One region of the Streptomonospora halophila genome, then DNA from elsewhere that is predicted to be linked to it. Evidence: predicted binding sites of a transcription regulator. Region 1 holds the regulator's gene; each other region holds the start of a gene.
What was found. The regulator HrcA, encoded in region 1, represses chaperone genes, less so after heat shock. The targets are predictions, from matches to a motif close to TTGGCACTCTCNNNNNGAGAGTGCCAA.

Region 1 (9,775 bases):
GAGCCCACGACGCGGCCGGCACCCCCCGAGGAGCCCGAGAACAGCGGCGCGCCCTACGGCACGGCCGAGCACTGCTCCACCGGCGGCGAGCCGTCACCCGCTCCGAATCCGAGCTCCTCGACCGGGCCGGGCGCCGGCGCCGACGGCACGTCGCGGCCCGAGTGCGACTCCTCCGACGAGCCCACCGACCCCACCGAGGAACCCCAGCCGGAGGACCCCGGCGACGGCTCCACCGGCGACTCCACGACGCCGCCCGACGACGGCGGTAACGACACCGGCGGCGGCTCCGACACGCCCGGCACCTCCGACCCCGGCGACACCACCACGGGCACGGGCACCGGCGAGTCGGCGGTCGGGGTCGGCTAAGCGGTCGCCCGGCGCCGAAGCGGTGACGGGCGAGCGCGCGAGCCACGCGGTCGCCGCAGCGGCGAAGTCCCGGACGGCTGCCGGGGGTCCCGGCGCCGACCGCGCCCTCCCCCGGGCCCTTCACAGGGCGCCGGCGTTCCGCCCCGCTCCGGCGGTGCGGCCGCCGACGCTCCGAGCACCGCCCGGCGGCCGCACCGGCGGATTCACCACCGCCCGCAGCGCGCCTGGAGCACAGAGAGCGCGGCCACGCCGGCGGTGGACGTGCGCAGCACCGTCGGGCCCAGCAGGGCGCGCACCGCGCCCGCTGTCTCCAGCGCGCCCAGCTCGCTTTCGGAGAATCCGCCTTCGGGGCCGACCACCAGCACGATCCCGTCCTCGTCGGCGGGCCCCGCCCCCGCGCCGGCCGCGGGCGGCTCGGGTGCCGTCAGGCGCTCGGGCAGCGGCAGCGCCGAGAGGCGGACCCCGGCGTCCTCGTGCAGCACGACAGCGACGCCGGCCGCGGCGACCCGTGCGCAGGCCTCGCCGATTCCGGCCTGCTCGGTGACCTCGGGGATCCGGCTGCGCCGCGACTGCTTGGCGGCCTCGCGCGCGGCGGCGCGCCACTTGGCCAGCGACTTGGCCGCCCGCTCGGGCTTCCAGCGGGTGATGCACCGCTCGGCCGCCCAGGGCACGATGCGGTCGACGCCCGCCTCGGTCATGACCTCCACCGCCAGCTCGCCGCGGTCGCCCTTGGGCAGCGCCTGGACCACGGTGAGGTGCGGGCGGGGCGGCGGGTCGACGCCGCGCTCCTCGACCGCGCAGACCACGCGGTCCCCGCCGGCTTCGAGCACCCGGCAGCGCGCGCGGGTCCCGGCGCCGTCGACCAGGTGCAGGGGCTCGCCCACGGCGACCCGCCGCACCGTCGCGGCGTGCCGGCCCTCGGGGCCGGACAGCACCACGGTGCCGCCGTCGAGCCGGCCGGGTTCGCACAAGAAGACCGGAGGTGTCACACCTCACCCCAATTCCAGGGCCGGGCGCGGGCGCCCGGCACGACGGCCGGCCACAGACGCGGGCCGGCTCCGTGCGTGCGAGCACGCGGAGCCGGCCCGTGTCCGAGCGCCCGGCGGACGATCCGCGGAGGCCGCGGCCGAGGCCTCAGCGCGCCCCGAAGGCGTCGCGCAGCCGCGAGAACAGGCCGCCGTGGCCCGGGCTGAACTTGCCCGGAGGCTGGTCCTCGCCGCGCAGCTCGGCGAACTTGCGCAGCAGTGCCTCCTGCTCCTCGTCCAGCTTGGCGGGGGTCTCGACGTCGACCTGGATCATCAGGTCGCCGCGCCCCGCGCCGTCGAGGTGGCGGCTGCCGCGCCCCTGCAGCGTGATGACGTGGCCGGAGCCGGTGCCGGGCCGCAGGTCGATCTCCTCGGTGCCGTCGAGCGTCTCGAAGGTGAACGAGGCACCCAGCGCGGCGGCGGTCATCGGCACGGTTATGGTGCAGTGCAGGTCGTCGCCGCGCCGCTCGAAGGTCGGGTGCGGGCGCTGCACGATCTCCAGGAAGATGTCGCCGCGCGGGCCGCCGTTGGGGCCGACCTCGCCCTCGCCGGCCAGCTGGATCTGGGTGCCGTCCTCGACGCCCGCGGGGATCTGCACCTTGCGGGTGACCTTCTCGCGCACGCGGCCCTCGCCGGCGCAGTCGGCGCAGGGATCGGTGATGACCGAGCCCTGCCCGGAGCACTGCGGGCACGGCCGCGTGGTCATGACCTGGCCCAGGAACGACCGCGCGACCTGCGAGACCTCACCGCGCCCCTGGCACATGTCGCAGGTCTGGCGGTGGGTGCCCTTGGCCGTGCCCTCGCCCTGGCAGGTGTTGCACAGCACCGCCGTGGGGAAGGTGACGTCCTTGGTCACGCCGAACGCGGTCTCGGAGAGGTCCAGCTCGATGCGGACCTTGATGCTGCGCCCGCGCCGCGCCCGGTCGCGGGGGCTGCGCCCGCCGCCGGGCTGGCCGCCGCCGAAGAACGCGTTCATGATGTCGTCGAAGGGGAAGCCGCCCGCGCCGAAGCCGCCGGCCCCCGCTCCGCCGCCTCCGCCGGAGGGCGCGAAGGGATCGGCGCCCATGTCGAACATCCGGCGCTTGCTGTCGTCGGAGAGGACCTCGTAGGCCTGGGTCACTTCCTTGAAGCGATCCTGCGTGGCCGGGTCCGGGTTGACGTCCGGGTGGAGTTCGCGGGCGAGCCGCCGATACGCCTTCTTGATCTCGTCCTTGGATGCGTCGCGCCGCACCCCGAGGATCTCGTAGTAGTCTCTCGCCACTTACTGCCCCGCAAGTATCTGTCCGAGGTACCGAGCCACAGCGCGTACCGCTCCCATCGTTCCTGGGTAGTCCATCCGAGTGGGGCCGACCACACCGATCTTGGCCAGAGGCTGATCGCCGATCCCGTAACCGGCCGAGACGATCGATGTGGATCTCAGACCCTCGTGAGAGTTCTCGGCGCCGATGCGCACCGTCAGCATGGAAGGGTCGCCCGCCTCTCCCAGCAAACGGAGCAGCACGACGTTTTCTTCCAAAGCCTCGAGTACGTCCCGCAGGCTAGCCGACAAATCCATCGCGGCGAGATTCGCCGTACCACCGAGGACGATCTTCTCGTCGTGGCGCTCGACGAGGCTCTCCAGCAGAACCGACAGCACGGCCGCGGCAAGGGCGCGGTCGTCCGGCGGCAGCTGGCCGGGCAGATCCTCCACGGCACTGGGGACCTCGGTGAGCCACGTGCCCACCAGAGCCCGGTTGAGCATCTGCCGGAGGCTGTCCACAGCGTCCTCGCTGACCGCCTCCAGACCGTCTATGACCCGCTGCTCGACGCGGCCGGTGTCGGTGATGAGGACCATCATCACGCGCTGCTGGCCCAGCGGGACCAGCTCCACGTGCTGAACCGACGACCGCGTGAGCGACGGGTACTGTACCACCGCCACCTGGCGTGTGAGCTGGGCCAGCAGGCGCACCGTGCGCCCCACGATCTCGTCGAGGTCGACCGCGCCGCCGAGGAAGGTCTCGATGGCGCGCCGCTCGGCTCCGGAGAGCGGCTTCACGGTGGACAGCCGGTCCACGAACAGCCGGTAGCCCTTGTCCGTGGGGACCCGCCCGGCGCTCGTGTGCGGCTGGGCGATGTAGCCGTCCTCCTCCAGGGCCACCATGTCGTTGCGGATGGTAGCGGGGGAAACACCGAGGGTATGCCGGTCCGACAGCGCCTTGGACCCCACGGGCTCGTTCGTGGACACGTAATCCTCGACGATCGCACGCAGAACCGCCAGCTTCCGCTCGTCGAGCACGTGCTCACCTCCTGGCACTCCATGGTCCTAAGTGCTAATTCTATGCCGTCGTGCAAGGTCGGATCGAAAACGGGCCGCCGGATCCCGCCGCACGGCGGCGCGTCGCCTCCGACCGGCCCCCGCGCCGCCCAGCGCGGCGGCGCGACCGCGGATACAATCCCCGCCGTGCACACCAACTCCGACAGCTCGGGCAAGAGGTACGGCCCAGACGTCCTGGCGGGCGAGTGGCGCCTGCCGCGCAAGGGCGCCGTCGCCGAGGTCGCGCTGGAGCAGGGGATCGTCCTGGAGTCGGCCGACGAGGGGTTCTGCGGCGCCGTCGTGGGATGGGACAAGCGGACCGTGACCCTGGAGGACCGGCACGGCCGCCACCGCGTCTTCGACCTCGAACCCGCGGCCTTCCTCCTCGACGGCCGCCCCGTGACCGCGGTACGGCCCGCCGCGGAGCCCTCGGGCCCGGCCCGCAGCGCCTCCGGGTCGATCGCCGTGCGGGGCGCGCGCCCGCGGGTGGCCAGGCAGAGCCGCATCTACGTCGAAGGCGTCCACGACGCCGAGCTCGTCGAGAAGGTCTGGGGGCACGACCTGCGCGTGGAGGGCGTGGTCGTGGAGTACCTCGAAGGCGTCGACCACCTGCCCGCGATCGTGGCCGACTTCGGCCCGGAGCCGGGTCGGCGGCTGGGCGTCCTGGTGGACCACCTGGTGCCGGGCTCGAAGGAGAGCCGCATCGCCGAGCAGGTCGCCTCGCCCGACGTGCTGGTCACCGGCCACCCCTTCATCGACATCTGGCAGGCGGTCAAGCCGTCCGTGCTGGGGTTCTCCGCGTGGCCGCGGGTGCCGCGCGGCGTATCGTGGAAGGAGGGGGTCCTGCGGGCACTGGGCAGCGACGAGGAGCCCGGTGAGGCCTGGCACCGGATCCTGGGGTCGGTGCGCAGCTACGCCGACCTCGAACCGGAGCTGCTGGGCCGCGTCGAAGAGCTCATCGACTTCGTCACCGCGGCGCACGGGGTGCAAGACTAAGACGTGTCCGGGCGTACCGCGCGCGAGGGGTGCGCGGTGGCCTGACGGGGCACCTGATGGCACTATCGGCCCAACGCAATCGGCACAGCCAAGGGACAAGATGAGCGAGACCCCGCCCAACCGACCACAGCCCCAGGAGGGGCCCTCCGGTGACCAGTCGGCACCAGGCCGCGCTCCCTCTGGCGGGCAGCCCGGCCAGGGGCAGGCGGGCACCGGCGAGCAGCCCGGCTACGGGCAGCCCGAGTACGGCCAACCCAGCGGGGGGCAGCCCGCCTACGGACAGCCCGAATACGGGCAACCCGGCGCCGCGCAGCCGGACTACGGCCAGCCCAGCGGCGGCCAGCCCGGCTACGCTCAGCCCGGATACGGCCAGCCCAGCGGCGGACAGCCCGGCTACGGACAACCCGGCTACGGCCAGCCCAGCGGCGGACAGCCCGGCTACGGCCAGCCCAGCGGCGGACAGCCCGGCTACGCTCAGCCCGGATACGGACAACCCGGCTACGGACAACCCGGCTACGGACAACCCGGATACGGCCAGCCCAGCGGCGGACAGCCCGGCTACGGACAACCCGGATACGGCGAGCAGCCCTACCAGCAGCAGGCCCCCGGATACCCGCAGCCGCAGCAGCCCCAGCCGGGATACGGGACGGCGCCGGGCCAGCAGCAACCGGGTTACGGCCAGCCGCAACCCGGCCATCCCCAGGCGCCCTACCAACAGCCCCAGCCCGGTTACCAGCAGCCGCAGCAGCCCGGGTACGGGCCGCAGCCGGGCGCGCCGCAGCAGCAGGGCTACGAGCAGCAGCCGGGCGCCTTCCCCGGCGGCCCGCCCCCGGGGCAGCAGGGCTACCCCCAGCAGGGCTTCCCCCAGCAGCCCGGCTACGCTCCGGGCCGACCTCACCGGCCCGACGCCTCCGACGACGCCACCTGGGCGATGATCGCCCACCTCTCCGGCGTCATCCTGTCGTGCTTGGGCTGGCTGCCCGCCCTGATCATCTACTCGGTGAAGCGCAAGGACTCCCCGTTCGTCCGCCATCAGGCGGGCGAGGCGCTGAACTTCCAGCTGACCCTGCTGATCCCCTACTTCATCGCCTGGGCGGTCTACATCGGCCTCGGGGTCTTCGCACCGTCCATCTCCTGGATCGGCTCCGTGCTCGTGGCGGTGATCTGGGTGGCCTCGATCGTGCTCGGCGTGCTGGCCGCGCTCAGCGCGAACCGCGGCAGCCAGTACCGCTATCCGGTGTCGATCCGCATGGTCAAGTGACCGGCCGCGGGGCGCGGGCGGGCGGGCGGCGCCGCCGGCCCGCGCCGCGCGGGAACCCAGCACCCGGTTGCGGAGTCTGACCGGGAGAGGCCTTCAGCGGCCGGGCGCCCGGCCGAGACTCACGAGGCCCGGCCGTCCGGCAGGAGCGGCGCCGCGCCTGATGCGATCGCAGCGCCCCCGGCGGACGCCGGGGGCCACTCACAGAGGAGACCAGCAGACATGAGCTACCCACCCCAGCCGGACCAGCCCCACGGCGGCGGCCAGCAGCAGCCCGGCGGCTACCCGAACTACCCCGGCGGCTACAGCCCGCCGCCCGGGGTCGACCCCAACTACGGGCCCCAGTCGGGTCCGCAGCAGGGCTACGGTACGGGCCCCCAGCCCGGATACGGCCAGCAGCCCTACCCCGGCGGCCAGCCGCAGTACCCGGCGCCGGTGCAGGGCTACCAGCAGGGATACCACCAACAGGGCTACCAGCAGGGCTACGGGCAGCCCGGCGGCCAGTACAACCCCTCCGCCGACGAGCGGCAGATGGCGCTGATCACCCATCTGGGCGGGCTGCTCACCACGTGGGTGCTCCCGCTGATCATGTACTTCGTGAAGAAGGACGAGTCGCCCTACATCCGCCACCAGGCGGCCCAGGCGTTCAACTTCCAGATGACGATGTTCATCGGGCAGCTCGTGTCCTACCTGCTGATGATCGTCATCATCGGCTTCATCACCATCTTCGCCGTGATCGCCGTCGCGGTCATCTTCGCCATCATCGCCGCTGTGGCTTCCAACAAGGGCGAGTGGTACAAGTACCCGATGGCCATCCCGATGCTGAAGTAGCCGGTCTCCGCCCCGGAACAGGGAGGGCGCCGGCGACCGAGCGATCCGGCATGGGCGCCCTCAGGCCAGCCGGCGCACCACCGCGTCCGCCAGCAGCCGACCGCGCCGCGTCAGCACGGCGCGGCCTTCGGCGTGCGCGCCGGCCTCCAGCAGACCCTCCTCCACGGCGCGCTCCGCGTCGCCGCGCCCGCGCTCGTCGAGCAAGTCCAAAGGGCAGCCCTCGGCCAGGCGCAGCTCGAGCATGATCCGTTCGAAGCGGCGGTCGGCCTCGCCGAGCACCTCGCGGGCGTGGCCGGGCGAGCGGTCCTCGGCGAGGCGGGCGGCGTAGGCCGCGGGGTGCTTGACGTTCCACCAGCGGGTGCCGCCGACGTGGCTGTGCGCGCCGGGGCCGATCCCCCACCAGTCGCCGCCGGTCCAGTAGAGGCGGTTGTGCCGGCTGCGCGCCTCGTCGCCGCGGGCCCAGTTGGAGACCTCGTACGGGTGCAGGCCGGCGGCGGTGAGCGCGTCGTCGGCCATGGTGTAGCGGTCGGCCAGCACGTCCTCGTCGGGTTCGGTCAGCTCGCCGCGGCGCACGCGCGCCGCCAGGCGGGTGCCGTCCTCGACGATCAGCGAGTAAGCCGAGACGTGGTCGACGCCCGCCTCGACCGCCGCCCGCAGCGACTCCTTCCAGTCGGCGTCGGTCTCGCCCGGCGTTCCGTAGATCAGGTCCAGGTTGACGTGGTCGAACCCGGCCTCGCGCGCCCACTGGGCGCACTGCTGGGGCCGTCCCGGTGTGTGGGCGCGGTCCAGGACCGCCAGCACGTGCTGCGCGGCGCTCTGCATGCCGAAGGAGACACGGGTGAAGCCCTGTTCTCGCAGCCGGGCCAGCACACCGGGGTCGACGGTCTCGGGGTTGGCCTCGGTGGTCACCTCGGCGCCGGGCTCCAGGCCGAACTCGGTGCCGACGGCCGCGAGGATGCGCCCCAGGTCCTCAGGCGGCAGCAGCGTGGGGGTGCCGCCGCCGAAGAACACCGTGCTGACGGGGATCTCGGCGGAGCCCAGGACGCGGCGGGCCAGGCGGATCTCGGCGACGGCCCGGTCGGCGTAGTCCTCGCGGGTGGCGGTGTGTCCGCCGTCGCGCGAGCGCAGCTCGGCGGCGGTGTAGGTGTTGAAGTCGCAGTAGCCGCAGCGTGTGGCGCAGAAGGGCACGTGCACGTACACGCCGAAGGGGCGGGTTCCCGCGCCGGCTGCGGCGCCGGCGGGCAGGGAGCCGTCGGCGGGAACGGGCTCGCCGTCGAGAGGCACGGAAGGCATGCTTCCAGTGTCGGCGACGCCGGCGACCGAACGGTCCGCCGCCGGGCCCCGGCTGGGCTGCTCAGCCCTGGGCGGGGCGCACTCCGAGGGCGGCGGCGGACTCCTCCCACACCGCCGAGCGGCCCGGAAGGGCCAGGACCCGGCGCAGCAGCTCGGGGTCGCGCTCATAACGGGCGCGGAACGCCGCGGCCACGCCGATGCCGTGGTCGGGCCGGTGCACCACGGTGATCCCGTCGCCCGCGGCCAGCTCCCCCTCGGCCAGGACACGCAGGTAGACGCCGGTGCGCCCTTCAGCGGTGAACCGCTTGACCCAGCCGGTCTCGGCCATCCAGGACCGGAACACCCCGCAGGGTGTGCGCGGGAGGGCGGCCTCCAGCAGGACGGTTCCCACGCGCCAGCGCTCACCGATCAGCGCGGTGCCGAGGTCGATGCCGCGTGTGGTGAGGTTCTCGCCGAAGACGCCGTCCCGCAGCGGCCGGCCCAGGCGCTCCTGCCAGAGGTCCAGGTCCTCCCGGGAGTAGGCGTAGACGGCCTTGTCGGGGCCGCCGTGGTTGTCGCGGTCGGCCTGCTGGTCGCCGGCGACGCCGAGCGTGTGCACGGCCACGGGACCGGAAACCGGGCGCTTGTCGATGGCGGTGCGCTTGAGGCGACCCGCCCAGTCGGCGGAGACCGCGGTGCCGGTGTTGACCGAGGCGACGATGGGCATGGGCCACAGGCTAGAGCACGCCGCCCCCGGGGCCCGGTGGGACCCCGGCGCCCGCGGCCGCGGGCGCTCATGACACGCCGGCGGGCCTGGCGCGGACCGCGGAGGACGCCGGCGCGGCGGCGGTGGAGCCGCGCACGACCAGCTCGGGGTCGAACAGGTACTCGGTGCGGGAGACGCTGTGGCCGGCGATCTCGTCGCAGAGCGTGCGCACGGTCGCCATGGCCATGGCCTGTATCGGCTGGCGCACGGTGGTCAGCGGCGGGTCCGTGAAGGCGATCAGCTGGGAGTCGTCGTAGCCCACCACGGAGAAGTCGCCGGGCACGGACAGGCCGCGCTGGCGGGCGGCGCGCACCGCTCCCAGCGCCATGAGGTCGGAGCCGCAGACCATGGCGGTGACCCCGCGCTGCAGCAGCCGGGATGCCGCGGCGTGGCCGCCCTCGACGCCGAACAGCGACAGCTCGACCAGGTCCTCGGTGTCGAGACCGTGTTCGGCCATGGCCGAGCGGTAGCCGATGAGCTTGCGCTGGACCGGCACGTAGCGCTCGGGGCCGCTGGTGAAACCGATCCGGGTGTGGCCCAGTTCGGCCAGGTGGCCGACCGCCAGCCGTCCGGCCTCGCGGTCGTCGCAGGAGACGAACGCGGCCGGCACCTCCTCGGCGAAGCCGTTCACGAGCACGATCGGCAACTTCTGCGCGATCAGGCGGTGGTAGCGGCCGTGGTCCGCCGTGGCGTCGGCGTGCAGTCCGGAGACGAAGACGATACCGGAGACGTTGCGCTCCAGCAGCAGTTCGACGTACTCGTCCTCGACGATGCCGCCCGGGGGGCGGGTGCACAGCACCGGGGTGTAGCCCTGCCGGGCGAGCGCGCCCTCGGCCGCCTGGGCGAACATCGGGAACACCGGGTTCTCCAGCTCGGGTACGACCATGCCGACCAGGCCGGCGGAGCGCCGCCGCAGGCGCTCGGGCCGCTCGTAGCCCAGCACGTCGAGCGCGGTGAGGACGGCCGCC
Region 2 (9,775 bases), on a different contig from region 1:
TGCACGATCGCGCCGACACCCTGACCGGCGACCTTGTCCCAGCCGTGGGCGATGAAGACGACGCCGACGCAGAGCCGCACCAGCAGGACCACGGCGTCGGTCAGCACCGCGTCCGAGCGGACCAGGAATTTCATCGGTTCTCCTTTGTCAGGGGACCGGTCCATTCGAACAGGCGGGCCCGCTCCGCGGGAAATACCGATTGTGAAGGATAGGCTACCCTAAAGGTATGCAGGAGTTCGACCTACGGGAATTGCGCTACTTCCTGGCAGCGGCCGAGGAGCTGAATCTCTCCCGGGCCGCCGAACGCCTGGGGATCTCCCAGCCGCCCCTTTCGCGCGCCATCCGGCAGATGGAGCGGCGCCTCGGCGCGCCCCTGTTCCATCGAAGCCACAACTCCATCCGGCTGACACCCGCGGGCGACACTCTGCTCAGCGAGGCACGCAAGGTGCTGGACGCCGCCGCCGCGGCGTCGCGGCGCACCCGGCGCGCGGGCCGGGCGGCCCCGGCGCTGACCATCACCGCGGCGCCCGGCCACGGCACGCGGCTGCTGCGGCGCATCGCCGACGCCTACGCACGCCTGCCCGGCGCCGCGCGCACCGACATCGCCGTCACCGGCTACCGCGCCCAGGAGGCGGCCCTGCGCAGCGGCGAAGCCGACCTCGCCCTGCTCAGCACGCCTTTCGACACCGAGGGCCTGCGGGTGCGCCCGCTGTGCTCGGAGGAGCGGGTGGCCGCGGTGCCCGCCGGCCACCGGCTGGCCGGATGCACTGCACTGCGCTGCGCCGACCTCGCCGGCGAGCCGTTGCCGCGCTGGCCCGGCGACACCGAGGCGACCCGGCGGTACTGGTCGGGCCGGGACCGGGCCGCCACCGCCGCCCCCGCCGGCGCCGATGCGGCCCACGGCCCGCTCGTCCACGACATCTCCCAGGTCATCGAGGTGGTCGGGCTAGGGCAGGCGGTCGCCCTGGTACCGCGCCACGTCGCCGGTGCCAACCCCCGCCCGGACGTCGTGTACGTGCCGGTGGCCGACGCCAGCGCCCACCGGACCGTGCTCGCCTGGCCCGAAGGGCCGACCGGGCCGGCCGTCGACCTGTTCGTCCGCACGGCGGCCGGCCTCTTCGCGGCCGGGCCGGCGACCGGCCCCGACTCCGACTCCGGCCCCGGCACGGTGGCCGGACCGGTGTAGGCGCGCGCCTGTCGGTGTGCGCGTCCGGCCGGTCGGGGGTACGTACGCCCGGCTCCGGGACGGCGTCGCCCCCGCGGGCGGCGGCCACGCCCGCGAGCGGAATCGTCGTGGTGCGCGGAATCGGAATACCGCACGTCGTGCCTTTCACCAGGAAACACTGGGGCGCATAGCGCCGGTTTCCCGCGGGTCGTCCCCCTCGGTTCCGGAGTTCGAACAGGACGATCGCGAAAGTGACGGGCATCATATCCGTCCATTGTTGCGACCGGCACACCTGAGCGCATTCGACCGTCGATACTTAACCGGTTAAGCGTTGACCTGCGATTTTCCGCCGCCTACCTGCGGCGCGCCCGCTCAACCCGATACCGCGCGCAGACTCCCGGGAGCGCGCCCCACAAGGCGCCCCAGCCCCGCGGACGCGGCCTCGTCCGCCGGCAGATAGGCGACCAGACGCAGAACGTCGGTGTCGGAGAGGTCCAGCGTCTCGTAGGCCAGCCGCAGCTCGCCGACCTCGGGGTGGGCGAACCGGCGCACCCCGGTGCGCACCGGCAGGGTCGGCGGCTCGGTCCAGCGCCGGGCGAACGCCGCTCCGCCGGTGACCGACAGCTCCTCGGCGAAGCGCGCCACCTCCGGGTCGGCGGGCATCGTGGCGAACCGGAGGTCGGCGACCAGTTCGTCGGCGACCCGCTCCCAGTCGGGAAGGGCGGTGCCCGCGCGGCCGTCGGTGAATACGAAGCGGACCAGGTTGGGCGGGTCGCCGTCGAGCAGGCCGAGGGGGCCGGCGACGCGGTCGAACCCGCTCGTGGTGGCGAGCACGTCGCAGCGGCGGTCGACCAGCACGGCGGGTTCGGGGTCGAGGCGGTCGAGCAGGGCGCGCACGGTGGGCCGCACCGACGGCGCGGGCGCCCGCTCGCCGGTGCACTGGGAGCCGCCGCCGTCCTTCGAGAGCCGGTACAGGTGCAGCCGCTCCACGGGGGACAGCCGCAGGGCGTCGGCCAGGGCGCCGAGGACCTGCCCGGAGGGGCGGCGGTCGCGGCCCTGCTCCAACCGGGTGACGTACTCGACGCTGACACCGGCGAGCGTGGCGACCTCGGAGCGCCGCAGACCCGGTGTGCGGCGCCTGCCGCCGCCGACCGGGAACCCGGCCTCGCCGGGGGTGACCGCTTCGCGGCGCCGCCGCATGAACCCGCCAAGATCGTTCTCGCCCATGGCCGAAGTGTAGGTGCGTCCTTCGCCGCCGGCGTGTCCCTGCCACTACCACTCTCAACGCGGCCTTCCTGCGCCGGCGGCGCTGTGGCCACAGTGGCGGTGCCGCCGTGCCGAGTCCGCCGGCGGCACCGCACACAGCAGGGAACAAGGAGCGCGGCCCGCCATGAGCGCATTCACTCAGACCGAGATCGAGTACCTGAACGAGCAGCCCCTCGGCCGGTTGGCCACAGTGGGCTCCGACGGCCGGCCCCGGGTCAAGCCGGTCGGCGTCTTCTACGACCCGGAGAACGACGGCCTCGCCGTGGGGGGTCTCGACATGGCGCCGAGCAAGAAGTTCCGCGACGCCGCCGCCAACCCCGACGTCGCCGTCGTCGTCGACGACCTGGCCTCGGTCGACCCGTGGACCCCGCGCGGCATCGAGGTCAGCGGGCGCGCTGAGACCCGCACCGAGGGCGGCGAGGAGACCGGTGCGCGCCTGGGCGCCTCGTTCCCCTTCAGCCCCGCCTGGATCCTGATCCGCCCCCGGCGCATCGTCTGCTGGGGTGTCGGAACGGGCCCGTTCGAGTCGAGCGCGCGCACCGTCGCCTGAGCGCCTGCGCCGCCCCGCGGCCGGCGGGCACAGGCCGCCGGGCCGCCGAACGATCGGCTTGCGTCCCGCAACCGCCTGCTCGGCCGAACCGGGCTCCGCGTCGCGGAGCCGCTCCTGGGCGCGACGGCCTGCACCGGCGAGGCGCGCGCCCGGACCCGCATCGCGGTGAACCCGGGCGCGGCCGGCGCAGCGCTGCCCGAGGGCCTTCCGGCGCCGTTGTGCGGCGGCGGAGTTCTCGCCCGGCCATCCCGCCGAGACGATCGAGCACTCCGAGACGCGCCCATGGGTGTTCGGCGACGCCTTCACCGGGGTGCGCGTCCGCGGCCGACGCGGCCCGGGGAGGCCGCCGGGCGTGCGGCGCGGCGGGTCAGAGCATGGGCGGGAGCGAAGGGAGAACGGCGGCGGGCTCCTCGACGGGGGTGCCGCCGCGGTGGACCGTGAGGCGGGAGCCGTCGGCGCGGCCGGAGAGCCAGGCCAGGATCTCGCCGGCCGAACCCTGCGCGGTCACCGCCGGGCCGGCGGCGGCGCCGATGCGGTACTCGGCCCCGCTCGCGGTGTCGCGCAGCAGGACGGGCGGCAGCTCCTCGTCGGCCGCGAACCGCGTGGTGAGGCTCTCCAGCTCGGGGCCGGTGAAGAAGGCGGGCCAGTCGCCCGGCGTGTAGCCGAGGTCCAGGTCGACGTGGTGGTACTCCACCTCCGCCAACCGCATCCACACGACCCGCGCGGCCGGGAAGACGCGGCCGCTGCGGTGGCGGATCTCGAAGGTCCAGGCCTCCTCGGGCATGGTGCGCACGACCTCGGCCAACCGCTCTGCGGTGGCTTCGAGGTCGGCCGCCTGCTCCTCGGGAGCCCGCCCGGCGCCGTCCTCGATGTCGCGCTCGCGCGCCTCGGCGCTGGCGTACATGTCGGCCTGGACACCCTCGCGGGCTCCCTCCAGGATCCGGATCATCGCCTCGGCGCTGCGGGAGACGTGGGCCAGGACGTGGCCGCGCGTCCATCCCGGAAGCAGCGAGGGGTCGGAGATCCGGTCCGGGCGCGCGGCGGCGGCGGTGCGCAGCAGGCGGCCGGTGGCCTCCTCGATCGCGCCGAGCACCGCAGTGGGCTCCTCGGGCCGGACGCTTGATGCGGTCATCGTGGCCTCCTGTGCTGGTCTGCCCGCCTACTCCGCGGTGCGGCGCGGCGTGCTCGCGCACCGGCGTGCGGATCCGGGCGGAGCTGCGCCCGCGCACCGCGGAGGCGGGAAAGACGCTACCACCGGCCGACCGGGCCGACGCGGTGCAGCGGCCGCGATGGCGCGATCGGACCGCGAACGCGAATCGGGCGGCCCCCGCAGTGGGGACCGCCCGTTCGTCGCAGGTGGCTGAGTTCGCGTACCGGACTCGCCGACCTCTGGCCGAGAGGCCTTAGAAGTCCATGCCGCCCATGCCGCCGGCGTCGGGCGCAGCGGCGCCCGCCTTCTCCGGCTTCTCGGCGATGACGGCCTCGGTCGTCAGGAACAGACCGGCGATGGACGCCGCGTTCTGCAGCGCGGAGCGGGTGACCTTGGTCGGGTCGATGACGCCGTCCTTGAACAGGTCGGTGTACTCGCCCGTGGCGGCGTTCAGCCCGACGCCGGCCTCCATGTTCTTCACCTTCTCCGCGACGACCCCGCCCTCAAGGCCGGAGTTGATCGCGATCTGCTTCAGCGGCTCCTCGATCGCCCGGCGGACGATGTCGGCGCCGATGGACTCGTCGCCCTGCAGGTCCAGCTTCTCGAAGACCGGGACGCCGGCCTGGAGCAGGGCCACACCACCGCCGGGCAGGATGCCCTCCTCGACGGCCGCCTTGGCGTTGCGCACCGCGTCCTCGATGCGGTGCTTGCGCTCCTTGAGCTCCACCTCGGTGGCGGCACCGGCCTTGATGACCGCGACACCGCCGGCCAGGCGGGCCAGGCGCTCCTGCAGCTTCTCGCGGTCGTAGTCGGAGTCGGTGCGCTCGATCTCGTTGCGGATCTCGTTGACCCGGCCGGAGATGTTGGAGGCCTCGCCGGAGCCGTCCACGATGGTGGTCTCGTCCTTGGTGACCACGACCTTGCGGGCGCGGCCGAGCATGTCCAGCTCGGTGTTCTCCAGCTTCAGGCCCACCTCTTCGGTGATGACCTGGCCGCCGGTCAGGACCGCGATGTCCTCGAGCTGGGCCTTGCGGCGGTCGCCGAAGCCCGGGGCCTTGACGGCGACGGACTTGAAGTTGCCGCGGATCTTGTTGACGATCAGCGTCTGCAGCGCGCCGCCCTCAAGGTCCTCCGCGATGATCATCAGCGGACGGCCCGCCTGCAGGACCTTCTCGACGACCGGCAGGAACTCGTTGTTGTTGGAGATCTTCTGGTTGGCGATGAGGATGTAGGGGTCCTCAAGCACCGTCTCCATGCGCTCCAGGTCGGTGGCGAAGTAGGGCGAGATGTAGCCCTTGTCGAAGCGCATGCCCTCGGCGAGCTCCAGCTCCAGCCCGAAGGTCTGCCCCTCCTCGACGGTGATGACGCCTTCCTTGCCGACCTTGTCCATGGCCTCGGCGATGGCGTCGCCGATCTGGACGTCGCCGCCGGCCGAGATCGAGGCGGTGGAGGCGATCTGCTCCTTGGTCTCGACCTCCTTGGACAGGTTGGCCAGCTCCTCGCTGATGCGGGAGACGGCGGACTCGATGCCGCGCTTCAGGCCGACCGGGCTGGCGCCCGCCGCGACGTTGCGCAGGCCCTCGCGCACCATGGCCTGCGCGAGCACAGTGGCGGTGGTGGTGCCGTCACCGGCGACGTCGTCGGTCTTCTTGGCGACCTCCTTGACGAGCTCGGCGCCGATCTTCTCCCACGGGTCCTCGAGCTCGATCTCCTTGGCGATGGAGACGCCGTCGTTGGTGATGGTGGGGGCGCCCCACTTCTTCTCCAGCACGACGTTGCGGCCCTTGGGGCCGAGCGTCACCTTCACAGCGTCAGCGAGCTGGTTCATGCCGCGCTCAAGGCCGCGGCGGGCCTCCTCGTCGAACGCGATCAGTTTGGCTGCCATAGACTTCTTGTCCTCCCGAGACCGGGCTGATACGCGAAGGTACGAGCCGACGCCCGCGACGGACGGCCGCGGTGCTTCCGGCAACCCCTCTGCCGGGGACCTCGGCCTCATCGCCTCGAACCAGGGTTTAGCACTCAGCTTGTCAGAGTGCCAGCGACCCCATTATTAGCACTCCCCCTAGGCGAGTGCAAATGCCCTAACCAGACTTCGCCACGGCGTTACCCGCAGGTCAATGACGCCTCGCGGCCGGAAGCGGAAAAGCCCGCGCCCCGCCCTCGGGGGCGGCGGGGCGCGGGCTGGGCGCCCGGCCGGATCCGGCCGGGCGCGCCGGGATCAGGGCCCGGGGTCAGCAGCCTCCGGCCACGGCCGGGATGATCGAGACCTGGGTGCCCGATGCGGTCGGGGTGTCCAGGCCCTGGGCGAACCGCACGTCCTCGTCGCCGACGTAGACGTTGACGAAGCGGCGGATCTTCCCGGCGTCGTCGACGATGCGCGCCTTGATGCCGGGGTACTTGGCCTCCAGGTCGGACAGCACGGCCTGCACGGTCTCGCCTTCGGCGCTGACCTCGGCCTCGTCCTTGGTGTAGGTGCGCAGGATGGTCGGGACGCGGACACTGACGCTCATGACTGCGGTAACTCCTTGACTCGCTCGCCGGCCGGCGGTTGCGGGGGTTGTCCGGGCGCTCTAGAGCAGCCCGGCCTCCTTGAACACGTCCAGGGAGGGCTTGATGGTCGCGGTGACCCCGGCCTCGACGGCGTTCAGGGTCTTCAGGCCGTCGCCGGTGTTGAGCACGACGGTCTCGGCTTGGGGGTCGAGGGTGCCCTCGTCCAGCAGCTTGCGCAGCACGCCGGTGGTGACACCGCCGGCGGTCTCGGCGAACACGCCCTCGGTGCGGGCGAGCAGCGCGATGGAGTCGACCACCGCCGCGTCGTCGACGCGGGCGACCGCGCCGCCGGTGCGCCGGCAGACGTCGAGGACGTAGGGGCCGTCGGCGGGGTTGCCGATCGCCAGCGACTTGGCGATGGTGTCGGGCTTGACCGGCTGGATGACGTCGTGGCCCTGCTCGTAGGCGGCGGCCACCGGTGAGCAGCCCGTGGCCTGGGCGCCGAAGACCTTGTAGGGGCGGTCCTCGACCAGGCCGAGCTCGATCAGCTCGCGGAAGCCCTTGTCGATCTTGGTGAGCTGGGAGCCCGAGGCGATGGGGATGATGATCTGCTCGGGCAGGCGCCAGCCCAGCTGCTCGGCGATCTCGTAGGCCAGGGTCTTGGAGCCCTCGGCGTAGTAGGGCCGCAGGTTGACGTTGACGAAGCCCCAGTCCTCGCCGGCCGGGTCGCCGATCAGCTCCGAGCAGAAGCGGTTCACGTCGTCGTAGGTGCCGTCGATGGCCACGACCTTGCCGCCGTAGACGGCCGCCATGACGACCTTGCCCTCTTCCAGGCCCGCGGGGATGAACACGCAGGAGCGGAACCCGGCGCGGGCCGAGGCGGCGCCCACGGCGCCGGCCAGGTTGCCGGTGGAGGAGCAGGAGAGGGTGCGGAATCCGAAGGTGCGGGCGGCCTCGACGGCCATGGCCACCACCCGGTCCTTGAAGGAGTGGGTGGGGTTGGCGGAGTCGTCCTTGACGTGCAGCGAGCGCATCCCCAGCTCGGCGGCCAGCCGGTCGGCGCGCACCAGCGGCGTCAGTCCGGGGTTCATGTTCGGCAGCTCGGCGACGTTGCCCGGCACCGGGAGAAGGCCGGCGTAGCGCCAGACGTTGTTCGGACCGCGTGCGATGGCCTCGCGGGTGACCTCGCCGAACTCGTAGGCCACCTCAAGAGGCCCGAAACAGAACTCGCAGGCGAAGCGGGGCGCGAGGTCGTAGCGTTCGCCGCATTCGCGGCAGGACAGCGCGGCGGCGGGGCCGAAGGCGCGGGCGGAGGGCGTGTCCGTTTCCGTGGCGGTAATCGCCATGCGAGGCGTCTCCCCTCATCTTTCCTGGCTGACCGATCTGGCCCCAGGCCGGAGTTGGCACCTGCCTCGGCCGCCTCGCAGGATCGCGAGTAGCGCAAACCGAGATGGTTGCCGGGGCTTCGCAGGGCCGGTCCCTCCACCCCTCTGGATGAGCAATATGAAGTTGTCGGGATCCGCAGTTGGGCACTGGGGGCGCAGCGGAATCCGCACGCCACTGTAGCTCACGTTTCGTCCGAATTTCCATGGAGAGTGATCCGGGTAACACGCCTGACGCCGCTGCGCCGGGGTAGTGGCGCCCGTACCTGCGGCGCCGCGCCGCCGGGGCCGGATTCGGCGCGCCCTCCCCCGGGACCGCGGGGAACCGGCGGGTTTGCACGGGGCCCGGGCAGGCGAGACCTATGACACCTTTGCGCAGCGGGCCCTGTTGTCAGCGGTACCGGTGTAGTGCAATGAGACGTCGGGCGCGATTCACGGTGACAGGTGAGAGGTGGACGATCAGGTGGACAAGGCGCAGATCCTCGTGGCTTCCAACAGGGGACCGGTGTCCTTCTCGATCGGCGAAGACGGCTCCCTCGACTACCGGCGCGGCGGGGGCGGCCTGGTGTCCGGGCTGAGCTCGGTCGCGGAGACGACCGACACGCTGTGGGTGTGCGCCGCCCTGTCCGAGGCGGACCGCACGGCCGCCGCCCGGGCTCCCGAGGCGCGGCTCGACCTGGCCGGCTTCGATTTGGGCGGCATGCGCGTGCGCATGCTCGACATCCCGCCGGACACCTTCACCGACGCCTACACCCGCGTGGCCAACTCGACGCTGTGGTTCGTGCACCACATGCTCTACGACACCCCCAACAAGCCGCGCTTCGACGCCGCGTTCCGCGCCCAGTGGGAGGGCTTCCGCTCCTACAACGCCGCCTTCGCCGAAGCGCTGCTGACCGGCTCCGCCGACAACGCCCGCGTGGCAGTGCAGGACTACCACCTGGCCCTGGTGCCCCGCATGCTCCGCCAGCGCCGCCCCGACCTGCGCATCACCCACTTCTCGCACACCCCGTGGGCGCCCCCGGAGTACTTCGGCATGCTGCCCGGCGAGGTCGGCCGCGAGCTGCTGGAGGGCATGCTCGGCGCCGACCACCTCGGCTTCCTCAGCCGCCGCTGGGCCGAGGCGTTCCTGCACTGCTGCGAGACGTTCCTGCCGATCGATGTCGACTGGGACCGGCGCACCGTGGAGTTCGGCGGGCGGCTGGTCCACGTGGGAGTGCACGCACTGGGCGCCGACGCCGACAGCCTGCGCCGGCGGGCGGCGGCGGCCGACGTCGAGGAGTGGCGGACCGCCCTGCGCGAGCGCGTCGGCGACACCAGGCTCATCGTGCGGGTCGACCGCACCGAGCTGTCCAAGAACATCGTGCGCGGCATGGAGGCCTACCGCGAGCTGCTGCGTGAGCACCCCGAATGGCAGGGCCGGGTCACCCATCTGGCCTTCGCCTACCCGAGCCGCGGCGACGTGCCGGAGTACCGCGAGTACACCGAGCAGGTGCAGCGGGTGGCCAAGGAGATCAACCAGGAGTTCGCCACCGCCGACTGGACTCCGCTCGTCCTGGAGCTCACCGACGACTTCCCGCGCTCGCTGGCCGCCTACCGCATGGCCGACGTACTGCTGATCAACCCGATCCGCGACGGGATGAACCTGGTGGCCAAGGAGGCTCCGGCGCTTTCCGACGACGGGTGCGCGCTGGTGCTCTCCACCGAGGCCGGTGCGGCCGACGAGCTCGGCGCCAACTCGTTCCTGGTCAACCCCTACGACATCAGCCAGACCG
Region 3 (9,775 bases), on a different contig from region 1:
CGTGCTCGAACTGGCCGTTGATCGCCTCCAGGTGGCGGTCCACCCGCTCGGCCAGCTCCTGGCGGGCCTGCTCCAGGCCGGCGTCGACGGCCGCGCGCTGCTCCTGGACCGCGCCGGTGAGCGAGCTGTGGCGCTCGTCGCCCTGCTGCCGCAGCGCCTCGACGCGCTCCTCCACGGTCTCGCGCATCTCGGCGATGCGGGCCTCGACGGACTCGCGCAGCTCGCCGGTGCGCTCCTCGACCGAACCGCGCAGCTGCGCCAGCTCGGCGGCCGTGGCGGCCAGGTCCTCCTCGGCCTTGGCGCGCAGGCCCTGGGCGGTCTCGTCCAGCTTGCCCGCCAGCTCGCCCCGGTTCTGCTCGTCGCGCTCGCGCAGCTCCGCCCGGTGCAGCTCCAGCTGCTCGTGCAGCTCGGCGAGCCGGTCGCGCACGTGGGCGCGGATCTCGCCCAGGCGCTCCTCGGTGGACTCGGCGAGCTTGACGACGGCGCTGTTGGCGTCGGCCACGGCTGCGGTGGACTCGGCGTGGTTCTCCTCGGCCTGGTTGCTCAGGCGGGCGACGCCCTCGCTGAGCTGCGAGGTGACCTCGGTGTGGCGCTCGCTCGCCTGGCCGTCCAGGCGCTCGATGCCCTCGCGCAGCGTGTTGTGGCGCTCCTCGGCGGAGCTGTCCAGCCGCTCGACGCCCTCGGTGAGGGCGGTGTGGCGCTCGTCGGCGCGGGTGTCGAGGCGCTCGACGCCCTCCGAGACCGCGCCGCTGACGGCGTCGCGGCTCTGCTCGGTGGCGCCGCGCAGGGACTCGGTCGCGGCGTCGAGCTTGTCGCCGAGCCGCGTGTGCTGCTCGCGCAGGGCGGCCTCGAGGGTGTCGTGGCTCTCGCCGATGGAGGTCACCAGGCTCTCGCGGCCCTCGGTCACGGCCTGCTCGATTGACGTGCGCCCCTGCTCGACGGCCGCGGCGAGGGTCTCGCGACCGCTGTCGATCGCGGCGGTGACGGCCTCGTGCCGCTCGGCGGCGGTGTCCGCCGCGCTGTCGTGCTGGGCCTGCAGGCGCTCCGAGAGCGCGGAGAGCGACTCGCGCAGCTCCGCGGAACCGGCGGCCAGGCCCTCGACGGCCTCGTCGATCCGGCCGAACCGCGCCTCGGTGCCGGCGGCCAGCTTCTCGACCCGCTCGGTCAGCGCGTCGATCCGCCCGGAGGCCTGCTCGCCGTTCTCGGCGAGCTCCTGCAGGCGCGAGAGTGTGGTGTCGAGGTGGCCGGTGATGGTGCGGATGTCCGCCCGCAGCGCGGACATCTCGGCCAGCGGCTTGACGCGTTCTCCGACCAGCGCGATGTGCTCGGCGAGGGTCTCGGCCCACTCCGGCGGGCGCGACGAGAGCTCGTCGACCCGCGCCTGGACGCCGGCGACCGACTCCGCGAGCGTCGCGAACTCGCGTTCGCGGAACTCGCGCAGCAGCCACTCCATGCCTTCCAGGCGCTGGCGCATCTCCTCGTTGACCGCGCCCTGCGACTTCTGCTCGGACATCTGGTCCTGGGCGGCCCGCGAGAGGAGGTCCCGCATGCGGTCGGAGATCCCGGTCTGACCTCCCCCGTTGAGGAAGTTGTGGTTGGTCTGTTCCACCGAGGTGCTCCTTAAGATCTGGCGCCCCCACCCGTGTCGGCTGTGGATGGGCGGTGTCCTCCTGGGTCGCCGGCGCGGCGCCGGTGGCTGGCGTCGCCGCTGTCACGGTCGGGGGTGCGGTGACCACGCGCGGTGACGCCCGGTGTCATAGGGAGAGAGCGGGCCGATCGGCCGCCGCCGACCACCCCGGTGCGTCGCCGGTCGAATCCAGGACAGGGAGAAGGGATTCAGCGGGGATCAGTTTAACGACATGTGCCTCGTTCACCGTGTTCAACTGGCAAAAATGGGCGGAATGGCGGGGGATCGATGCCTACCGATCTGTTGCGTCACGCTAGTACTGATCGGCGCTTTAGTCACCCGTGTGGTGAGAGGTCCGCGATGTCCGCTCGGTGAACGGTGTCTGCGGTGAAGCTGTGACCTCGGAACACACCAGGCACAGGGGGCGGTCCCCGACGCGGGTCAGCACCACGACGGCGGATTCGGGGCCGCTCGGCCTGAGGTCGCGGAGCAGTTTGTCCACCTCCACGGCCGATCCGCGTTTCTTAATCGTTACTGTCCCCGCCCCTCTTTCCCGTAGTTCGGCCCGCAGCCGCTTGAGGGAGAACGGCATCGTCCGGTGCACCTCGAAGGCGCGGCACAGGGGTGTGGCGACCAGGTGGTCGGAGGTGATGTAGGCGATGTCGGGATCCAGCAGCGCGCCGCCGACCAGGGCGGCGGCCTCGGCCACGAGGTGGGCGCGCACCACGGCGTTGTCGGGCTCGTAGAGGTAGCGCCCCGGCGGCGCGACGGGCGCGGGTGCGGCGCCGGGGTCGGCGGTCAGGGCCGCGGGATGCGAGCCGTCGCCGCGCAGCAGCGTGGCGCGCCGCGACCAGTTCCCGCCGAGACCCTGCCACAGCGCGGTCTCCTTGAGCTCGCCGTCCACCGAGATCCACTCGGCCGCGGCCCCTGCGGGGATGCGCTCGTGCGGGATGCCGGGCGCGGCCTTCACACAGGAGGCCGGCGCACGCGCGGCGAGATCCAGGACGCGGTCCCAGGACGGGGAGTAGGCGTCGGGGTCGAAGACCCGGCCGCGTGCCGTCCGGCGGGCGGGGTCGCAGAAGACGGCGTCGCGGCCGCCGGGGTCGACCGCGGCGGCGTCCCCCTCGCGCACGCGCATCCGTCCGGCCGGCGCGAGCTCCACGGCGTTGGCGGCGGCGACGGCGGCGGTAAGCGGGTCGGCCTCCACCGCCTCCACCTCCAGGCCCGCCTCGGCCATCGCGACGGCGTCGGCGCCGATGCCGCAGCCCAGGTCGGCCACCCGCGCTCCGGGCCCCAGCGCCCTGGCCAGCCGGCGGGCGCGGTACTCGGCGGCCACCCGGCGGGTGGCCTGCTCCAGGCCGGGCCCGGTGAAGTACATGCGTCGGGCCCGGTCGCCGAACTTCCGCCGTGCCCGCTCGCGCAGCCGCACCTGGGTCAGCGCCGCGCCGGCGAGGTCGGCCGGCGAGACGTCGGGGGCCCCGCCCGCCCCCTCGGGCGCGGCCAGCGCCTCCTCGGCCTCCCGGCGCAGGACGGTGGCCGCCTTCAGGGGGTCGTCGGGAGCCGCGGAGGCGGCCGCGAGCACGCGGCCCCCCGCCGGTGTGAGAAGGCTCGCGAACGCCTTGGCCGCGCCGGGCGCGGTTTGCCCGCTGGACACCACGTTTGTTCACCGTTCCTCTGAGGTGTTCCCTTGTGACCAGTCGTTTGACGCGCCCTATGGGCCCGGCTAATGTTCCATACTGGCACTCTCCAAGGTAGAGTGCTAATCGCGACGAGGCCGGTCTGGCACCCGCGACGGCAGGCCGCCGTGGTCGCCCCTTTGCCAAGCATGCAGTTTCGTATCTTCGAACCCGAAGGGGGAGGTCACCACCGTGTCGACCGCCACCAAGACCGTGCTCAAGCCGCTTGAGGACCGCGTCGTCGTCAAGACCCTCGAAGCCGAGCAGACCACTGCCTCCGGCCTTGTCATCCCTGACACCGCCAAGGAGAAGCCCCAGGAGGGCGAGGTCCTCGCGGTCGGCCCCGGCCGCTGGGACGACGAGGGCGAGAACCGCATCCCGCTCGACGTCAAGGTCGGCGACGTCGTTCTGTACAGCAAGTACGGCGGCACCGAGGTCAAGTACGACAACGAGGAGTACCTCGTCCTCTCCGCCCGCGACCTGCTCGCGGTCGTCGAGAAGTAAACCCTCGTCAGTCGACGAACCTTTCCGCCCCGGCCGGCACGCTGCCGGGCGGGGCGGTTTTCCTTAGCCGCCGTAGGCGTACGGATAGAGGAAGCTCACCATGCCCAAGATCCTGGAATTCGAGGACGACGCCCGGCGCGCCCTCGAACGCGGCGTCGACCGCCTAGCGAACTCCGTGAAGGTGACGCTCGGCCCGCGCGGCCGCAACGTCGTCATCGACAAGAAGTTCGGCGCACCCACCATCACGAACGACGGCGTCACCGTCGCGCGTGAGATCGAGCTGGAGGACCCCTACGAGAACCTCGGGGCCCAGCTGGTCAAGGAGGTCGCGACCAAGACCAACGACGCGGCCGGCGACGGTACCACCACCGCCACCGTGCTCGCCCAGGCGCTGGTCCACCAGGGCCTGCGCAGCGTGGCCGCCGGCGCCTCGCCCATGTCGCTCAAGAAGGGCATCGACGCCGCCGCGCAGAAGGTCGCCGACCTGCTGAGCGAGCGCGCCCGCGAAGTCGGCGAGCGCGAGGACATCGCCTACGTCGCCACCAACTCCGCCCAGGACGCCCAGATCGGCGACATGATCGCGGAGGCCTTCGACAAGGTCGGCAAGGACGGCGTCATCACCGTCGAGGAGGCCCCCACCATGGGCCTCGACCTCGACTTCACCGAGGGCATGCAGTTCGACAAGGGCTACGTCTCGCCCTACTTCGTCACCGACCAGGAGCGCCAGGAGGTGGTCCTGGACGACGCCCTCATCCTGATCAACCAGGGCAAGATCTCCAGCCTCAACGACCTGCTCCCGCTGCTGGAGAAGGTGGTCCAGAGCAAGAAGCCGCTGCTGATCATCGCCGAGGACATCGAGGGCGACGCGCTGGGCGCGCTGGTCCTCAACAAGATCCGCGGCGCCCTCGACGTCGCCGCGGTCAAGGCTCCCGGCTTCGGCGAGCGCCGCAAGGCGATGCTGCAGGACATCGCGACCCTGACCGGCGGCCAGGTCATCGCCGAAGAGGTCGGCCTGACCCTGGAGAACGCCGACGTCGACGTGCTGGGCAGCGCCCGCCGCGTGACCGTCACCAAGGACGACACCACCATCGTCGACGGCAAGGGCGAGCAGAGCGAGGTCGACGACCGGGTCGCCCAGATCCGCAAGGAGATCGAGAACAGCGACTCCGACTGGGACCGCGAGAAGCTGCAGGAGCGCCTGGCCAAGCTGGCCGGCGGCGTCTCTGTGCTGCGCGTCGGCGCGGCCACCGAGGTCGAGCTCAAGGAGAAGAAGCACCGCCTGGAGGACGCGATCTCGGCCACCCGCGCCGCGATCGAGGAGGGCATCGTCGCCGGCGGCGGCGCCTCCCTGGTGCACGCCGCCGCGCAGCTCGACGACCTCGGCCTGACCGGCGACGAGGCCACCGGCGTGAAGATCGTGCGCGACTCCCTGGTGGAGCCGGCCCGCTGGATCGCCGAGAACGGCGGCGCCGAGGGCTACGTCGTGACCTACCGCATCTCCGAGCTGCCGTTCGGCCAGGGTTACAACGCCTCCACCGGCGCCTACGGCGACCTGATGGCGGCCGGCATCATCGACCCGGTCAAGGTCACCCGCTCCGCGGTGCAGAACGCGGCCTCCATCGCCGGCATGCTGCTGACGACCGAGGCGCTCGTCGTCGACAAGCCCGAGGAGGAGGACTCCGAGGGCGGCCAGGGGCACGGTCACGGCCACTGAGGCCGACCGACACCCTGACGGCGCACTGACGGCACGGCCCCGGCCGCGCCGGACCGCCCCTGCGGGCGGCTCTCCGCGGCCCGACCCCGCGTCCGCACACCTGCGGGCGCGGGGTCGTCCTTTACCATCGCGACCCGGATTTCAGCACGGGACTCGCGTCACTTATCGGGCTTTTCCGCCAAATGTGATCATTCTGTAGCCGCACTTGGTGACGTGTAAACCCGCACAGCGGGGCATGATGCGTTACGTGGCGGATCTACGCGCAGCGGGGGGCGCGCTCGCGAGCCGAGCCGAGGCCCTGCGCAGAGCGAACGAGACGGAACTGAACTACCTGACCTCGCTGGCCGTCCAGGGTGACGACGGCGCGGTGGACTCTCTCATCCGCGAAGTCCGGCCCATGGTGCTGCGCTACTGCCGCGCCAAGCTCTCGCGTGTCTCGGGCTACGTCCACCACTCCGACGACGTCGCCCAGGAGGTGTGCATCGCGCTGCTCGCCGCGCTGCCGCGCTACGAGGACAAGGGGCGCCCCTTCGCGGCGTTCGTCTTCAAGATCGCCTCGAACAAGGTCGCGGACGCGCTGCGCCGCTCCACCCGCGCCGACGTGCCCACCGACACCGTGCCCGACTGCCCCGACGACGGCCCCGGCCCCGAGGAGGCGGCCGTGCGCACCGCCGAGGCCGAACGGGCCCGCGCGCTGCTCGACGAGCTGCCCGAGCAGCAGCGCCGCCTGCTGCTGATGCGGGTCATCGCCGGGCTCTCCGCCGACGAGACCGGGCATGCGCTGGGCATGTCCCCCGGAGCCGTGCGCGTGGCACAGCACCGCGCCCTCGCCCGCCTGCGCAAGGTCGCCACGGCCAACCGGCTGATCTGAGCCGCGCCTGCGCGCCGCCCCCGCGTTCCAGCGGCGCCGCCCCGCGCCGCACGCGTCCCCCGGCCGCCCTCGTCCCGCCCCGCCGCCGGTGCGCTTCGCGCTTCGCACGCTGTCACGTTCCGGCCCGCCGGCCTGCCATGGTGTTGCGCGGGCGTGCCGAGCCGCGCGCCGGATCGCCGCCGTCCGCGCACCGGGCACTCGTCGCCCCTGCGCATCCGCGGCGCCGCGGCGCGTGTTCCCGGCCCGCCCCGCGCTGTGAGGATCGCCACCGGGCGGGTGCGGCCGCGACCGTTCCGCTCCGCGCCCCCTCTCGGCGGTTCTAGGATGAAACGATACGCGCGAGTGGTTGGGAAGAGATATGACGCAGCTGTTCACGGGGGACGGCGGCAAAGTTCTGCCGCCGGGGCTGACCTACGACGACGTCCTGCTGGTCCCGTCCTACTCGGACATGCAGCCCGGCGAGGCCGACACCACCAGCAGGCTCTCGCGCAACATCGAACTGCGCATCCCGCTACTGTCCGCGGCGATGGACACGGTCACCGAGGCCCGCACCGCCGTGGCCATGGCCCGCCAGGGCGGCGCCGGGGTGCTGCACCGCAACCTCTCAGTCGAGGCCCAGGCCGGCCAGGTCGACCTGGTCAAGCGGTCCGAGGCCGGCATGGTCACCGACCCGGTCACCTGCAAGCCCGACGACACCCTGGCCGACGTCGAGGCGCTCAGCGCCCACTACCGCATCTCCGGGGCTCCGGTCACCGACGACGACGGCCGGCTGCTGGGCATCGTCACCAACCGCGACATGCGCTTCGAGCTGAACCGCCAGCGCTCGGTGCACGAGGTCATGACGGCGATGCCGCTGGTCACCGCGCCGGTGGGGGTGAGCCGCGAGGACGCCTTCCGACTGCTGCGCGAGAACAAGGTCGAGAAGCTGCCGCTTGTCGACTCCCAGGGCCGGCTGCGCGGGCTGATCACCGTCAAGGACTTCATCAAGAGCGAGCAGTTCCCCGACGCCACCAAGGACGCCGACGGCCGCCTGGTGGTCGGCGCCGCGGTCGGCGTCGGCGCCGAGTCCGAGGTGCGCGCGCGTGCGCTGGTCGAAGCGGGCGCCGACTTCGTCGTCGTCGACACCGCGCACGGCCACTCCTCCGGCGTGGCCGAGATGATCGCCAAGCTCAAGGCCAACTCCTCCGCCGATGTCGTCGCCGGCAACATCGCCACCCGCGCCGGCGCCCAGACCCTGATCGACGCCGGCGCCGACGCGGTCAAGGTGGGCGTGGGCCCCGGCTCCATCTGCACCACGCGTGTAGTCGCGGGGGTCGGCGCTCCGCAGGTCACCGCCGTGATGGAGGCCTCCAAGGCCGCCGGCCCCGCCCAGGTGCCGGTCATCGCCGACGGCGGGCTGCAGTTCTCCGGCGACATAGCCAAGGCGATCGTCGCCGGCGCGAGCACGGTGATGCTGGGCAGCCTGCTGGCCGGAGTCGAGGAGAGCCCCGGCGAGCTCGTCTTCATCAACGGCAAGCAGTTCAAGACCTACCGCGGCATGGGGTCGCTGGGCGCGATGCGCGGGCGCTCCTACTCCAAGGACCGCTACTCCCAGGCCGACGTCGCCACCGAGGAGAAGCTCATCCCCGAGGGAGTCGAGGGCCAGGTGCCCTACCGCGGTCCGCTGGAGGCGGTGGCCCACCAGCTCATCGGCGGCCTGCGCCAGTCGATGTGGTACGCGGGCGCCCGCACCGTCGGCGACCTGCGTGATAACGGGCAGCTGATGCAGGTCACGTCGGCGGGGCTGAAGGAGAGCCACCCCCACGACGTGCAGATGACCGTCGAGGCCCCCAACTACCACGGGCGCCGCTGACCGGCCGTGCGCCGGAGCCCCCGAACGTGCGGATCGACGGGGGACGGAGGGCGGGGCCGGAGGCACCGCCTGCGCGTGGACCGATGGGCGGGCGTACCGACCCGCGGCCGTCCGAGCCCGGGAGCACGCGAGCCCGCGCGGCGGGCGACGACCCACCAGGCCGCGTCGAACGGTGACCGAGCTGTTCGCCGAACGCGGCTGCGAGCGGACCGCGGCCGACGATGTGGTTTCGGCCGCGGGCATCGCGCGCACGAATGCTGCGGTGGTCCAGCGCTGAGGACGTGCTGCTGCGGGAGCCGCCGGCGTCGGCGACGATCCGCTGTCATCGAACCGGTCGATCGGCCCGACGGCGCCTCCACCCGGGAGGCCGTCCGCCGTGCCGGCGGCGGACCGGCCGAGGGGCTGCGGCGCGGGCGCCGCGGCGCGCGGCGGTAAACTCGGCGCGGCAGTACCCGCCGGCCGTCTTCGCCGGTGAAGCACGCGAGAGGGGACCCAAGCGTTGGCTCAGCTGGAGATCGGGCTCGGCAAGAACGCGCGCCGTTCCTACGAACTCGACGAGATCGGGATCGTGCCGGCGCGCCGCACCCGCGACCCCGAGGAAGTGTCGATCACCTGGCAGATCGACGCCTACCGCTTCGAGACGCCGCTGATGGGCAGCCCGATGGACAGCATCGCCTCGCCCGAGACGGTGATCGCCATGGGGCGCCAGGGCGCCGTGGGCGTGCTCGACCTCGAAGGCCTGTGGACGCGCTACGAGTCCCCCGAGTCGCTGCTGGAGGAGATCCGCGAGCTCGACGACGAGGCCGCCACGCAGCGGCTGCAGGAGATCTACGCCGAGCCGATCAAGGAGGAGCTGATCGGCCGGCGCATCGAGGAGATCCGCCAGGCCGGCGTGGTCACGGCCGCGCGCCTGTCTCCGCAGCGCACCGCGCAGTACCACAAGGCGGTCATCGACGCCGGGATCGACCTGTTCGTCATCCGCGGCACGACGGTCTCGGCCGAGCACGTCTCGGGCCGGGCCGAACCGCTCAACCTCAAGCAGTTCATCTACGACCTCGACGTACCGGTGATCGTCGGCGGCTGCGCGACCTACACCGCCGCGCTGCACCTGATGCGCACCGGCGCCGCGGGCGTGCTCGTGGGCTTCGGCGGCGGATCCGGGCACACCACCCGGTCCGTGCTGGGCGTGGCCGTGCCGATGGCCAGCGCCATCGGCGACGTCGCCGCGGCCCGCCGCGACTACCTCGACGAGTCGGGCGGCCGCTACGTGCACGTCATCGCCGACGGCGGCATGTCCCTCAGCGGCGACATCGCCAAGGCGCTGGCCTGCGGATCCGACGCCGTCATGATCGGCTCGCCGCTGGCGCGCGCCGCCGAGGCCCCGGGCGGCGGCTACCACTGGGGCAGCGAGGCCCACCACGGCGAGCTGCCGCGCGGCGAGCGGCTGCGCGTGGGCACGATCGGCTCCCTGGAGTCGATCCTGCACGGCCCCGCCTCCACCAGTGACGGCGCGATGAACCTCACTGGTGCG

Region 2: the regulator HrcA is predicted to act here: its motif matches at 6,144-6,170, upstream of groL (chaperonin GroEL).
Region 3: the regulator HrcA is predicted to act here: its motif matches at 3,364-3,390, upstream of groES (co-chaperone GroES).

Annotation. Positions count from the first base shown of each region.
Region 1 covers NZ_BAABIK010000005.1:9,144-18,918, forward strand. The annotation lists gene ABEA15_RS05835 (hypothetical protein) at 1-366, shown strand, start outside; gene ABEA15_RS05840 (16S rRNA (uracil(1498)-N(3))-methyltransferase) at 570-1,355, opposite strand; gene dnaJ (molecular chaperone DnaJ) at 1,501-2,652, opposite strand; gene hrcA (heat-inducible transcriptional repressor HrcA) at 2,653-3,666, opposite strand; gene ABEA15_RS05855 (DUF3097 domain-containing protein) at 3,832-4,680, shown strand; gene ABEA15_RS05860 (DUF4870 domain-containing protein) at 4,781-5,941, shown strand; gene ABEA15_RS05865 (DUF4870 domain-containing protein) at 6,161-6,769, shown strand; gene hemW (radical SAM family heme chaperone HemW) at 6,830-8,062, opposite strand; gene ABEA15_RS05875 (MOSC domain-containing protein) at 8,124-8,768, opposite strand; gene ABEA15_RS05880 (LacI family DNA-binding transcriptional regulator) at 8,836-9,775, opposite strand, start outside.
Region 2 covers NZ_BAABIK010000009.1:152,624-162,398, reverse strand. The annotation lists gene ABEA15_RS10295 (DoxX family protein) at 1-134, opposite strand, end outside; gene ABEA15_RS10290 (LysR family transcriptional regulator) at 227-1,186, shown strand; gene ABEA15_RS10285 (helix-turn-helix domain-containing protein) at 1,538-2,392, opposite strand; gene ABEA15_RS10280 (PPOX class F420-dependent oxidoreductase) at 2,556-2,981, shown strand; gene ABEA15_RS10275 (maleylpyruvate isomerase family mycothiol-dependent enzyme) at 3,349-4,113, opposite strand; gene groL (chaperonin GroEL) at 4,385-6,016, opposite strand; gene ABEA15_RS10265 (MoaD/ThiS family protein) at 6,363-6,641, opposite strand; gene thrC (threonine synthase) at 6,702-7,967, opposite strand; SAM riboswitch class I at 7,980-8,122, opposite strand; gene ABEA15_RS10255 (alpha,alpha-trehalose-phosphate synthase (UDP-forming)) at 8,467-9,775, shown strand, end outside.
Region 3 covers NZ_BAABIK010000010.1:57,661-67,435, reverse strand. The annotation lists gene ABEA15_RS10640 (apolipoprotein A-IV repeat region-like domain-containing protein) at 1-1,609, opposite strand, end outside; gene ABEA15_RS10635 (class I SAM-dependent methyltransferase) at 1,959-3,281, opposite strand; gene groES (co-chaperone GroES) at 3,496-3,807, shown strand; gene groL (chaperonin GroEL) at 3,908-5,521, shown strand; gene ABEA15_RS10620 (sigma-70 family RNA polymerase sigma factor) at 5,769-6,392, shown strand; gene guaB (IMP dehydrogenase) at 6,751-8,244, shown strand; gene ABEA15_RS10610 (GuaB3 family IMP dehydrogenase-related protein) at 8,753-9,775, shown strand, end outside.